DNA from 3 places in the Shinella zoogloeoides genome. Region 1 is predicted to be linked to each of the others. Evidence: riboswitches for the same ligand, from Rfam matches in the RefSeq annotation. Region 1 holds a riboswitch; each other region holds the start of a gene.
What was found. A riboswitch is a leader RNA that binds a small molecule or an ion and turns the genes downstream of it on or off. The one in region 1 is predicted to bind cobalamin.
Positions count from the first base shown of each region.

Region 2: it holds a riboswitch for cobalamin, as region 1 does, so the genes downstream of both, Q9316_RS21170 (ABC transporter substrate-binding protein) here and Q9316_RS15455 (aromatic ring-hydroxylating oxygenase subunit alpha) in region 1, are expected to answer to the same signal.
Region 3: it holds a riboswitch for cobalamin, as region 1 does, so the genes downstream of both, Q9316_RS10760 (CbtB domain-containing protein) here and Q9316_RS15455 (aromatic ring-hydroxylating oxygenase subunit alpha) in region 1, are expected to answer to the same signal.

Region 1 is NZ_CP132311.1:2,936,285-2,940,474, reverse strand. It holds gene Q9316_RS15470 (L-threonylcarbamoyladenylate synthase) at 1-138, opposite strand, end outside; gene Q9316_RS15465 (GGDEF domain-containing protein) at 291-1,340, shown strand; gene Q9316_RS15460 (DUF6656 family protein) at 1,348-1,953, opposite strand; cobalamin riboswitch at 2,264-2,460, shown strand; gene Q9316_RS15455 (aromatic ring-hydroxylating oxygenase subunit alpha) at 2,569-3,813, shown strand; gene Q9316_RS15450 (hybrid-cluster NAD(P)-dependent oxidoreductase) at 3,815-4,190, shown strand, end outside.
Region 2 is NZ_CP132312.1:147,294-151,483, reverse strand. It holds gene Q9316_RS21180 (polyamine ABC transporter substrate-binding protein) at 1-699, shown strand, start outside; gene Q9316_RS21175 (MurR/RpiR family transcriptional regulator) at 767-1,621, shown strand; cobalamin riboswitch at 1,657-1,886, shown strand; gene Q9316_RS21170 (ABC transporter substrate-binding protein) at 2,042-3,079, shown strand; gene Q9316_RS21165 (FecCD family ABC transporter permease) at 3,076-4,104, shown strand; gene Q9316_RS21160 (ABC transporter ATP-binding protein) at 4,101-4,190, shown strand, end outside.
Region 3 is NZ_CP132311.1:1,949,308-1,953,497, forward strand. It holds gene cobW (cobalamin biosynthesis protein CobW) at 1-515, opposite strand, end outside; gene cobU (bifunctional adenosylcobinamide kinase/adenosylcobinamide-phosphate guanylyltransferase) at 520-1,044, opposite strand; gene Q9316_RS10755 (CbtA family protein) at 1,046-1,831, opposite strand; gene Q9316_RS10760 (CbtB domain-containing protein) at 1,843-2,019, opposite strand; cobalamin riboswitch at 2,067-2,432, opposite strand; gene Q9316_RS10765 (peptidoglycan-binding domain-containing protein) at 2,511-4,190, opposite strand, start outside.

The sequences.
Region 1 (4,190 bases):
CAGCGGATTGGTGGCGTCGGCGGCAAGGCCGTAGACGGTTTCGGTGGGAATGGCGACCGGCACGCCGCGGCCGAGGGTCTTCGCGGCCCGCGCCAGCGCCGCCTCCGCATCCATGCGCGTATCAACGATCTCAGCCATGCCGTCCTTCCGTCTTTCCGGCTTCCATACAGGGCTTTGCCGGCAAATGCCAAGGGCCGCCCGCTTGCCTAAAATTCGAGCGACCGGATTAGACCCACCGAAAGAGCGGCCTGCTAGGAGAGGTTGAACATCCCGCACACAGGTCTCCATTGATGGCGCACAAGAAATCCTCGACGACCGACATCGCCCTGCGGATCGCGACGGCGATGAAGCAGATGGGCATCGACGGCCTGCCGCGCAACTACGAACTGGTCTACGAGGCCTATGCCGGCGGCAATCCGGAGCTGGTGCGCGACTTCATCGCGCTCGGCAAGTACAAGACGCAGGCCGCCCTCGACGAGCTTGGCCGCAAGTACCTGCCGCACCAGCACGAGGCGAGCGTGCTGCAGCGCTCGGCGGGCGCGATCAGCAGCGAGATGAGCAATTTCATGGACCTGCTCAGCCAGGAGCGCTCCTCGCTCAACGATTACGGCCGCCTGATCGGCGAGGCCTCGCAGGTCATCCGCGAGGCCGGCGGCGCGCTCGGCAGCTCGCTCGAAGCCCTGCAGCGGGCGACGGAACTGCGCGTCAGCCACACGGCGGAAATGGCGGAAAAGGTTGCCGCGCAATCGGCCGCGATGGAGGGCATCCAGAAGGAGATGGCGGAATTCGAGGCGACGAAATTCATCGATCCGCCGACGAAGCTCGGCAACCGTCGCGCCTTCAACAAGGCGCTCGCCCGCGTCTACGCCAATCCGGACCTGCCGATGCTGTGCGGCGTGGCCGTCGCCGAGATCGATGCCGAGCGCCGTTTTTCGCCCGGGCAGATCGAGGCGCTGTCCGACCACCTCGTGAGCTTCTACGGCGGCCTCATCCGCCAGGCCTTTCCGGCAAGCGACCTTGCCGTCCGCTTCGATGGCCTGCGCTTCGGCTTCCTCTTCCACACATCGGACGAGAGCGAGGTGACGCGGCTGATCGATCTCCTGCGCGCCGCCTTCCAGACGATGGCGCTGCGCGATCCGCGCACCGGCCGCAATCTCGGCCACCTGACGCTTTCGGCCGGGGTCTGCATGTCGGATCGCGCCGACAGCGCGCTCGACCTTGCCTCGGCCTGCGAGCGCGCGCTTGCCGAAGCCAGGGCAGGGGGAGGAGACGGGGTGGTCGTCTACGGCCGCGGCGACGAGGTGCCGGCGGGCAAGGAATGGATGCTCTACCGGGCCTGACCGGCGGTCACAGCGCGCGGATGATCTTGCGCAGCGCCTCGTTGCGGGCGCCGAGCATCAGCACGTTCTTCATGGCGAGCTTCGGATCGTCGGTGCGGAAGATGACGCCGTTGCCGCGCACCTTGCGGTCGATCTTGAGGCGGCCTTCCTCCTCCGTCGGCGCGATGGCGACGGCGAAATACATGCGCCCGGGCTTCTTGGAAATGCCGGCGAAGAACTGCTCGTCGTCGCCGATCTCGGCGAGGAAATTGGCCATGTAGAAGGCCCATTGCACGTTCTCGAATTCCGCGAAGCGGGATTTGGCCACCGTGATGTGGCAATAGCCGAGATGCGGCGTTTCGGCCAGCGTGCGGTGGAAGATCAGCTTCGGGAACTGGATGGACTGGTGGAAGCCGTTGATGCGGTCATGGGTGACGCTGCCGGCCCGTTCCAGCTTGCGGCCGGTGCGCTCGGCAACCTCCTGGTGGCTGAGATAGCGCTTCTCCGTCGGGCTCCAGCCGAAACTGCGGTCGATGCGGCCGGTGCGCAGGAATTCGGTGTGCACGGCGGCTTTCGGCGGGTTCGCGCGCTTGAAGGCGACGGCATCGTAATATCGGAATTTCGTCTGCTGCACGCCCCGTACTCCATGCTCGCGCCCGGCCCCGCGTCCGGATTGCCGGAAAGTTTATGGAAACGTCGTTAAGCATTCCTTTCCGCCTGCGTCCCCATTCCTGCGGGTCAGGCTTTGTGGTCGCAATATGACAACAGTCGTCCCGTCGAATACATCATGCCGAAGGCGTGGGCGGTCTGCCGAAAAAGAATGCATATCGCCTTGATATGTAAGAAAAGTACAGATGCAAGGTGTTGCTCTTCTGTCGTATTTGACTGTCGTCAAATCATGACGGCGTGTCGCTTTTCGACATGCTGTCGGAGAAGTCTTGCGCTTAGATAAGGACACTCAAGGTGCCGCTCTCGAAAGAGGGCGGAGAATTGGGAAGCCGGTTGAAATCCGGCGCTGCCCCCGCAACGGTGTTGGAGAAGACGCGGCAAAAGCCACTGGACCCAAGGGTCTGGGAAGGCGCTGCGATGGTCCGAAGGGACGCTCCTCAGCCCGGAAACCAGCCTGGAGTATCGATCGTGACTGGCTGCGGCGGGCGGCCGGGAAGCGTGCAACCGGTGCGCCTGCCGCCCGAATGCCGTCTCCTTCCGTGCGCTTCATCCGCAATCTGGATATTTCGAGGACACCGGCATGGACATCAGAAGCGACGTGCTCCGCAAGCTCAAGAACCGGCGCGACGGCTACAGCCTCGAGCAGGCCTTCTACATCGACCCCGATCACTACAAGCTCGACCTGGAGACGATCTGGTATCGCGACTGGCTGTTCATCGGCCATGATTGCGAAATCCCGAAAGCCGGCAACTATTTCACCGTGCAGGTCGGCGACTATCCGGTCGTCATCACCCGCGACCGCTCGGGCATGGTGCGCGCGCTGCACAATTCCTGCCGCCACCGCGGCTCGCGCGTCTGCACCCAGCACAAGGGCTCGTCCGCCAAGCTCGTCTGTCCCTACCACCAGTGGACCTACGAACTCGACGGCTCGCTGCTCTTCGCCCGCCACATGGCGGAGGATTTCGACAGGACGCAGCACAGCCTGAAGCAGATCAACTGCCAGACCGTCGGCGGCTACATCTTCATCTGCCTTGCTGACGAGGCGCCGGATTTTGCGCCCTTCCGCGCCCTGGTCGAGCCCTATCTCGCCCGCCACCGCCTCGGCGAAACCAAGGTCGCCTTCGAAAGCACGATCATCGAGAAGGGCAACTGGAAGCTCGTCTGGGAGAACAACCGCGAGTGCTACCACTGCGCCGCCAACCATCCGGAACTCTGCCGCACCTATCCGGAAGCGCCGAGCGCGACCGGCGTGCAGGGCGCCAAGGATGATCCCGTCATCGCCGAGCATTGGGCGCGTTGCGAGGCCCAGGGCTTGCCGAGCGAATTCAGGATCTCGCCGACCGGCCAGTTCCGCGCCGCGCGCATGCCGCTCATCCAGGATGCCGAGAGCTACACCATGTCCGGCGCGCGCGCCGTCCAGCGACCACTCTCCAACGACGTGCTGGAGAGCCATATCGGCACGCTGCTGCTCTTCCATTATCCGTCGACGTGGAACCACGTTCTCGCCGACCACGCCATCACCTTCCGCGTGCTGCCGCTCGGCCCTGAACTGACGCAGGTCACCACCAAATGGCTGGTCAGCAAGGATGCGGTGGAAGGCGTCGATTACCGTCTCGACGAGCTCACCCATGTCTGGACCGAGACCAACGACCAGGATCGCCGGATCGTCGAGGAAAACGCCTTCGGCATCCGCTCGCCCGCCTACCAGCCAGGCCCCTATTCGCCGGAGGACGAGGGCGGCGTCATGCAGTTCGTCGAATGGTACTGCAACTTCATGATCGAGCGGCTCGACGGCGCCAAGAAGCCGCTTTCGCGGGTGGCATGAGATGACCGCCGCCAGCCACTTCCGTCACTTCGATGGACTCCAGCCATGGAACGATCGCCAGCACTTGCTGGAATGCACCGCCGTGACGGTGGAGACGGCCGACGTGATGACCTTCACCTTCCGCTCGGATCGCGACAACTGGTTCCGGTACCTGCCGGGCCAGTTCGTCACGCTGGAGCTGCCGGTGTCGGAAGACGAGCCGGTCATGCGCACCTACACGCTCTCCTCGACGCCCTCGCGTCCCTTCTCCGTCGCCGTCACGGTGAAGGCGCAGAAGAGTTCGATCGGCACGCGCTGGATGTTCGACAACCTGCGTCCCGGCATGAAGCTGAAGGCGTTCGGGCCGCTCGGCGACTTCTCCTTCGTGCGCTATCCGG
Region 2 (4,190 bases), on a different replicon from region 1:
GCAAAGAGCGACCCGAACGGCGAATATTGCCTGCCCTATGCGTGGGGTTCTGTGGGCATCATGTATAACCGCAAGATCCTCGGCAAGGACATCACCGGCTGGAAGGACCTGATCGAGACGGTCAAGGCCAAGGGGCTGAAGTTCACCCTGCTCGACGACATGCGCGAAGTGCTGGCCGTCGGCCTCATCCTCAACGGCCACAAGATCAACTCGACCGATCCGGCCGAACTCCAGCAGGCCGCCGATACGATCATCGCCATGAAACCCGACATCGCGGCCTTCACCTATGACGAACGGCCTATGGTGCAGGCGGGCGACGTAGCCGCCGGCCACGCCTTCGTCGGCGCCATGATCGACGTCTTCGGCAACGAGAAGGACCTCGGCTACGTGATCCCCGAGGAGGGCGCGACCATGTACCAGGAGGACATCTGCGTGCTGAAGAGCGCGCCGAACAAGGAGAACGCCATCAAGTTCCTCCAGTTCTATACGCGTCCGGAAATCGTCGCCCTCAACGTCTCGCAGCAGACCAACGGCACGGCCAATGTGCCGGCGCGGGAATTGACCGTCGAAAAGATCAAGAATAGCAAGGAAATCAACCCGCCGGCCGAGACGATGGCGCGTCTCCAGATATTCGAGGATCTGGGTCCGGCGCTGCGTCAGGTGGACCGCGTGTGGACGCGGGTCAAGACGGCCCAGTGAGCGCGGTGTGAGCGCGGTTGATCCCCGCCCGTCTCCGGACGGGCGGGAGCTTGAAGAGAGGGGCGACGTGTCGAAACGCATTGTGAAGCTCGTTCAGTCCGACGACCTCCGGCGGTCGAAATCCGACAAGCTGATCGCCCATTACATCGAGCGCAACCTCGCCGAGCTTCCCTTCGAGACGGCGCGCTCCATCGCCCAGCGGCTCCAGCTCTCGCCGATGACCATCGGCCGGTATCTGCGCCGCATGGGCTTCGACGGCCTCGACGAATTGAAGAACGAGTTGCGCCACGGCAGTTCCAATCCCGCCTGGCAGGTCAAGGGCCAGGTCGATCGGCTGGAGCAGGACCGCAAGGAAGGCAAGCTGCTCGCCGGCCTCATCCAGCAGCAGATCGACAATCTCGGCCAAATCTACGCCATCACCAATGCGCCCGAATGGCAGCAGACGATCGACGCGCTGATCGGGGCAAGCGAAGTCTATGTCGCCGCATACCAGAACGTGCGCGGCATCGCGCAGTATTTCGCCAGCCAGCTTTCCTACACCCGCCCGCGCGTGCAGTTCGTCGATGGCCTCAACGGCACCTATGCCGAGCTTCTCGACGGCTCCGTCGACGGGCGTCTGCTGTTCCTGCACGATGTGCGCCGCTTCGCCGCAAAGGCCCGGCCGCTGGCGCTGGAGGCGCGGCGCGCCGGCGTCAAGGTCGTGCTGCTGACCGACGAATTCTGCCCCTGGGGACCCGAAGTCTCCGACATCTGCCTGATCGTGCCCGGCTCGCACGGCCCGCTCTGGGACGGCGCCGCCACCATGACGGCCGTCATGGACCTGATGCTCAGCAATGTCATCGTCGTCATGGGGGACGCCGTCAGTGAGCGCGTCGATACGCTGACGCGCCTGCAGGACGTCTTCGGCGATTTCGAGACCTGATCGCCATCCCTGCCTTGACGCTGCCGCGCGGCGCGGACTAAGGATGGGCCGACGGTTCCCTGAAGGATGACTCCCAGGGGATTAATAGGGAACACGGTGCGGACGACCCAACAGGGACCCATTCCGTGGCTGCCCCCGCAACTGTAGGCGGATTGCCGCCTGTCCTTGGACGCGTTCGGCGTCATGCCACTGCGGTTTCCGCGGGAAGGCAGACAGGTCGCAGATATCCGTGAGCCAGGAGACCTGCCGTCAGAGCAACAATCCCAGTCACGGGCGGGGATGCCCGGAACAGGAGACGCCATGACGATTCCGGCTGCCGCCTACGGCAGGCTTCCCTTCGTTTTCTCCCGACCGAACGCGCCTGGCCCTTCGCGGCCTGTCGCCTGAGCCCGCACGCTTTCATCTTTCCGGGAGAAATCCATGACCATGTTCCCCGCGGCCACTCGCGCCGCATCCTTCCTTTCCGCTCTTGCCGGCGCCGCCGCCCTTCTTGCAGCCGGCGCGGCCCAGGCCGCCGAGACGCAGTATCCGCTGACATTCGAAAATTGCGGCCGCCCGGTCACCTTCCAGAAGGCGCCGACGCAGACCGTTTCGATCGGCCAGAGCTCCACCGAAATCCTCTATATGCTCGGCCTTGCCGACAAGGTCGTGGGCACGGCCCTCTGGGTCGGGCCGGTGCTCAAGGGCTATGAGGAGGTCAACGCCAAGATCGACCGCCTCGCCGACAACGAGCCGAGCTTCGAAAGCGTGCTCGCCAAGAACCCCGATATCGTCACCGTGCAGTTCCAGTGGCAGATCGGGCCGGAAGGCGTCGTCGCCAAGCCCGAGCAGTTCGAGGAACTCGGCATCCCCGTCTATACCTCGCCGTCCGATTGCGTCGGCAAGGAGAACAGCGCGGCAAGCGATGGCGTGCGCCACCAGGTCTTCACCATGGAGCTCGTCTATCAGGAGGTCCGCGAGCTGGCCGCGATCTACAACGTCAAGGAAAAGGGCGAAGAGGTCGTCGCGGCGCTGAAAAAGCGCGAGGAGGCGGCCCGGACGAAGGTTGCCGCTGCCGGCGGCAAGCTTTCGGCCGTCTTCTGGTTCTCCAGCGCCGCCGATGCCGATCCCTATGTCGCCGGAAAGAACGGCGCGCCGGGCTACATCATGTCGGCGCTCGGCATCGAGAACATCATCAAGACCGACGACGAATGGCCGACCGTCGGCTGGGAGACCATCGCCAAGGCGTCCCCGACGATGATCGTCGCCGGCTCGATGGAACGCCGCCGCTATCCGCTCGACAGCCTCGAAGCCAAGCTCGACTTCCTGAAGACCGACCCGGTCGCAAGCCTGATGCCGGCCGTCACGAACGGCCATGTCTTCGACATGGACGCGCAGGCGATGAACCCGACGATCCGCACGATCGAGGGCATCGAGCTTCTTGCCGATGCGATCGAGAAGGCTGGCCTCGCAAAGTGACCGCCGATCACCCCCTTCTGCTCCGCACGGGCGCCGCTTCCGCGGCGCTCGTGCTGCTGCTTTTCGCGCTCGGCATCGGAGCGGCAGTGGGCGAGACGGCGATACCGCTCGACGTGGTGGGAAAGACGGTGGCCAACCGCCTCTGGCATGCCGGCTATCCGCTGGAGCCCATCGACGAGGGCATCATCTGGAACTACCGGCTGAGCCGGGCGGTGGTGGCGGCCTGCTGCGGCTCCGCGCTCGCGCTGTGCGGCGTCGTGCTGCAATCGCTCCTGCGCAATGCGCTCGCCGATCCCTATATCCTCGGCATCTCGGCAGGCGCCTCTACGGGCGCGGTCAGCGTCGCGATCCTCGGCGTCGGGGCCGGCGCGCTGACGCTGCCTGCCGGGGCGTTCGTCGGCGCGCTGGTCGCTTTCGGCCTCGTCAGCGCGCTTGCCGTCCGCGCGGGGCGGGGAACGGGCGCGATCATCCTTGCCGGCATCGCGGGCTCGCAGCTCTTCAACGCGCTCACCTCCTTCATCGTCACCAAGGCGGCGAGCGCGGAACAGGCGCGCGGCATCATGTTCTGGCTGCTCGGCAATCTCTCCGGCGTGCGCTGGCCGGATGTCTGGCTGGCGCTTCCCGTCGCAATCGCCGGCCTCATCGTCTGCCTCTGGCATGCGCGCGCGCTCGATGCCTTCACCTTCGGCGCGGAATCGGCCGCCTCGCTCGGCATCCCGGTGCGCCGCGTCTATGTCGTGCTGATCGCCATCTCCGCGCTGATGACCGCGACCATGGTCTCCATCGTCGGCTCGATCGGCTTCGTCGGCCTCGTCATTCCCCATGCCGCGCGCATGGTGGTCGGCGTCCGGCATGGGCTCCTGCTGCCCGCTTCCGCCCTGATCGGCGCCATCTTCATGATCGCCGCGGACGTCCTGTCGCGCGTCATCATCCCGGGCCAGGTGCTTCCGATCGGCGTCATCACGGCGCTGTTCGGCGCACCGGCCTTCGCACTCATCCTCAGCCAGAGGAGAACGGCGCGATGACGCTTCTGGCAACGGGTCTCCACTGGTCGGCCGGCGGCACGACGATCCTGTCGGATGTGTCGCTCGACGTGCGCCCCGGCGAATTC
Region 3 (4,190 bases), 990 kb from region 1:
TCCTCGAAAAGCTCTTCCAGCGGGCTTTCGTGATCGAGGTTCTCGTCTTCGACGCGCAGCGCATCGACCTTGTCGTGGTCGTCGGCAAAGCGGCCGGCGGCGACGGCGGCACTGTCGACCACAGTGATGACACCGTCGACCGTCACCTGGGTCTTGATCTCCGGCCAGTTGAAGGCGGCGACGAGCGGCTGCGGCAGGGCAAGGCCGGAGGTCTCGATGACGATATGGTCCGGACGGTTCTCGCGTTCCAGCAGCTTCGCCATGGTCGGGATGAAGTCGTCGGCGACGGTGCAGCAGATGCAGCCGTTGGTGAGCTCGATGATATCGTCCTCAGTGCAGGCTTCCGCGCCGCAGCCCTTCAGCACGTCGCCGTCGACGCCGAGATCGCCGAACTCGTTGATGATGAGCGCGATGCGCTTTCCACCGGCATTCTGCAGGAGGTTGCGGATCATCGTCGTCTTGCCCGCGCCGAGGAAGCCGGTGATGACGGTGGCGGGGATCTTCTGTTGCAGCATTGGCTCAACCCTTCATTTTCAGCGGCAGTCCGGCCGCGACGAAATAGACTTCTGGCACGAGGGCGGCCACCTGCTGGTGGAGCCGCCCGGCATGGTCGCGGAATTCGCGTGCCATGCGGTTTTCCGGCACGATGCCGAGGCCGACCTCGTTCGACACGAAGACCAGCCGGCCGGGCGCGGTTCTTATGGCCTCGAGGAGACCGGCGAATTCGGCAGCGATGTCCCGCTCCTCCAGCATCAGGTTGGTGAGCCAGAGCGTCAGGCAATCGATGAGGACCGCACGGTCCTTGCGCGTCACATCGGCAATGCGCGCGGCGAGCGCAAGCGGCTCCTCGTGCGTTTCCCAGCCTTTTCCGCGGTCTTCCCGATGCTTTGCGATGCGCGCGCGCATCTCGTCATCCCACGCGCGGCCGGTGGCGATATAATGACGCGAGAGGCCGGTCTCGGCGACCAGCCTCTCGGCAAAAGCGGATTTTCCGGAACGCGCACCGCCCAGAACCAGGACGGCTCCGGGCGATGTCACTGTCATATCAGGCCGCCTTGGCGATCTTCTCGTTGGCAAAACCCAGCGAAAGGCCGAGCACGATCCAGAAGAACAGCGTCGTTGCTAGCGCGGCGACGGCGAATTCCGCACCGAGAACGGCCGGAACGTTGCTGGAAATGTCGCCCGGCTGCGGCGCGCCGTAGACCTGCGGCGCCGCAATCAGCACGAGGCCGGCGATCTTGGCGACGATGTTCTGCTTGAGGAACAGCAGGTAGAGACCCGCCGCCGAGAGAATGACGGTCGCGATCCACCAGACCTGGCGGTCGCCGAGATCGGCTGCCGGGAAACCCGGAAGTTCCGGCGGCAGGCCGATGGCCGGCAGCATGTGCACGGCAAGCCAGCCGGCAGCGCCCCAGAGCGCACCGTTCGCGACCGTGATCGGATGGCCGGAGACGAGGCTGAAGCCTGCGAGCAGCAGCGCAAAGCCGGTACCCGTCACGAGGTTTGCCAGCAGCGTGCCGGAGAACCGGCTCATGCCGAACATGATGCCGCCCTCCTCGTGCTCCTCGCCCTCATGGGCATAGGCGACGGAAACGGGCGACAGGTAGGAGGCGACATCGAGAATGGCCGCGCCGAGCGAGGAATGCTCCTGTGTCTGGGCGGCGCCCTCGGTCGTCGGCGTGGTGCCGTCGGCGGCCGGCGCGGCTTCCTCGCCCTCGAACTCTTCGGCGTGCAGGATGAGCGGCACGACTCGCGCCTCCTGGGCGGCCGTCATGAGGACGCCGGAGAACAGCCCGGCCACCAGGGCGGCCAGGAGATAACGAACGATCATGTCAAAGCTCCTTAGTGGCAGGGAAAGCCGTAGGAGTGACGGGTATCGTGCGCCGTATCGTGCAGCACGGCCGAATTCGCAAGGCCGGCGCCGAACACGAGGAAGGCGCCGAGCAGCAGCGCGAAAACGCCGGCAACGAGGCGGTCGTTTGCGGAAAGGGTAACAGAAGACGTGGTAGAAACAGCCATGACAACCTCCGTGCAGGCGTTGGGGAAGCCCCTCCCCAGGTCGGGCGATATGCCCTCATTGTCTGGCAGGTCTCCTGGCTCGCGGCGTCCGGCGTTGTTCAACGCCTGCGGGTCACCCTCGCCTTCCCGGGCCCTAGCATCGCGAAAGACGGACGATTCGTAGAAAAAGAGGCGTCCAGCCTTGGCTTATCGCGATGCCACCCAGTGGCTTTTCCGGCCGGTCTTCGAGGCGCGGTCGCGGGCACCATTGCCTCGCTTGCACGCATGTCCTTCCGCCGGATAGGCGTCCCTCGCCACTCTACAGTCGCGGGGTCGGCCGTGATTGCAGCGCCCTGGTTGGGTCCGCCGCGTCACATTCCCATTTACTCCCCGATCCGTTTCCGGATCCGGGAACCATCCAATATCCCGATGATTATGCTTCCGGCCCTGACAAGTCAATTGACCGGCAGCGGCATCACCTGTGCTGAAACCGCCGTCCGGCCGTCGCAATTTCAATAGCCGGGAATGATCACCACGCCGCCGCGGTCGTTGTAATAGCCGTCGTCGCCGTAATACGGCTCGTCGTAATAACCGTCGACCGGCCCCTCCAGCACGTCGTAGTCCCGCTGCTGGTAGCGGCGCTGGCGCGGTTGCCGGGCTTCGGCATATCGCGCGGCCTGCCGCAGCGAGCGGAACTGCTGGCGCGACAGGTAGCCGTCGGCGCGGTAGCCGGAAGCCCCCTGCCAGGCAGAAATCGCCGCGCGGGTGCGCGGGCCGAAGACGCCGTCGGCGCCGTAGGTGTTGTAGCCGAGCACGCTCAGCCAGCGCTGTGCCTGGGCGCGGGTCGAACGGCCCAGATAGGCTTCGCGCGGATCGACGACGGGCTCTTCGACGACATTGCGCTCGGTCTCCACGGTCTCCTGCTTCGGCTGGACCTCCTGGCGGGCGGTGTTCGCCAATGCGGCAAGACGTTCGCGGGCATCCGCAACGAAGCGGCCGTCAGGATATTCGAAGATATAGGCGCGGAAAGCCTTTTCCGACCCTTCGAGCACGGCCTTCTGGAAGGCCTCTTCCTCGCGCTTGGCCGCATCCGCCTTCCCGGCGGCAAGGCCGCTCTCGTCCTTCTCGGCCTCGCGGGTCGCAGCCTGCCCGCCTTCGGCCGCCTTCTTCGCCGCCGCGGCTTCTGCCGCGCGCTTTTCCGCTTCCTTGGCAAGGCGGGCGGCTTCCGCGGCCTTGGCCTCGGCATCCGCGGCGGCCTTCGCCGCTTCGGCCTTCAGCCGCTCCACTTCGGCCGCCTTCTCCTCGGCAAGCTTGCGCGCGGCGGCGGCCTCCTGTTCGATCCGCGCCTTTTCGGCAGCGGCCGCCTTTTCCGTTTCTGCGCGCTTGGCCTCGGCTTCGCGGCGCGCGGTGGCTTCCTGCTCGGCGCGGGCCTTTTCAGCGGCGGCGGCTTCTTCCGCCTTCTTGCGGTCCGCCTCGGCTTTCAGGCGCGCGGCCTCTTCCGTCTTCGCCTTGTCGGCAGCCGCCTGGGCTTCGGCCTTCAGGCGCTCGGCCTCGGAGGCCTGCTCCTCGGCAAGCTTGCGGGCCTCAGCCTCTTTCTTCTCCGTTTCGGCCTTGAGCCGGGCGGCCTCTTCGGCACGCGCCTTTTCCGCTGCTGCGGCCTCGGCCTTCGCCTTTTCTTGGGCAGCCGCCTTTTCCTCGGCGAGCTTGCGGGCGGCAGCGGCTTCCTCCGCCTTCTTTGCCTCCGCTTCCGCCTTCACGCGCGCCGCTTCCGCCTCGGCCTTCGCCTTCTCTGCTTCGGCAGCCTTCTGTGCCTCTTCCGCCTTCCGGGCTTCCGCGGCCTTGCGGGCCGCTTCCTCGCTCCTGGTTTTTTCCGCCTCGGCAGCCTTCCTTGCGTCTTCCGCCTTCCTCGCCTCCTCCTCGGCCTTGGCCTTGGCCTTTTCGGCGGCGGCCGCCGCCTCGGCCTTGGCGGCCGTGTCGTCGGTGGAGGCTGGCCTGGTCTTCGCCGCGGCCTGGAGTTCGGCGATGCGCAGGCGCGCCATGGAGGCGAAGGTGCCGTTCGGATAGGCCTTCAGGTAGCCTTCATATTGCGCAAGGTCGCTGCCCGAGGAGACCTTCTGCCAGAGTGCGAACTCCTCTTCCCAGCGTTTTCCGGCACTGGTGGCTTCCTTGGCCGTCTGGGCGAAGGCCGCGGC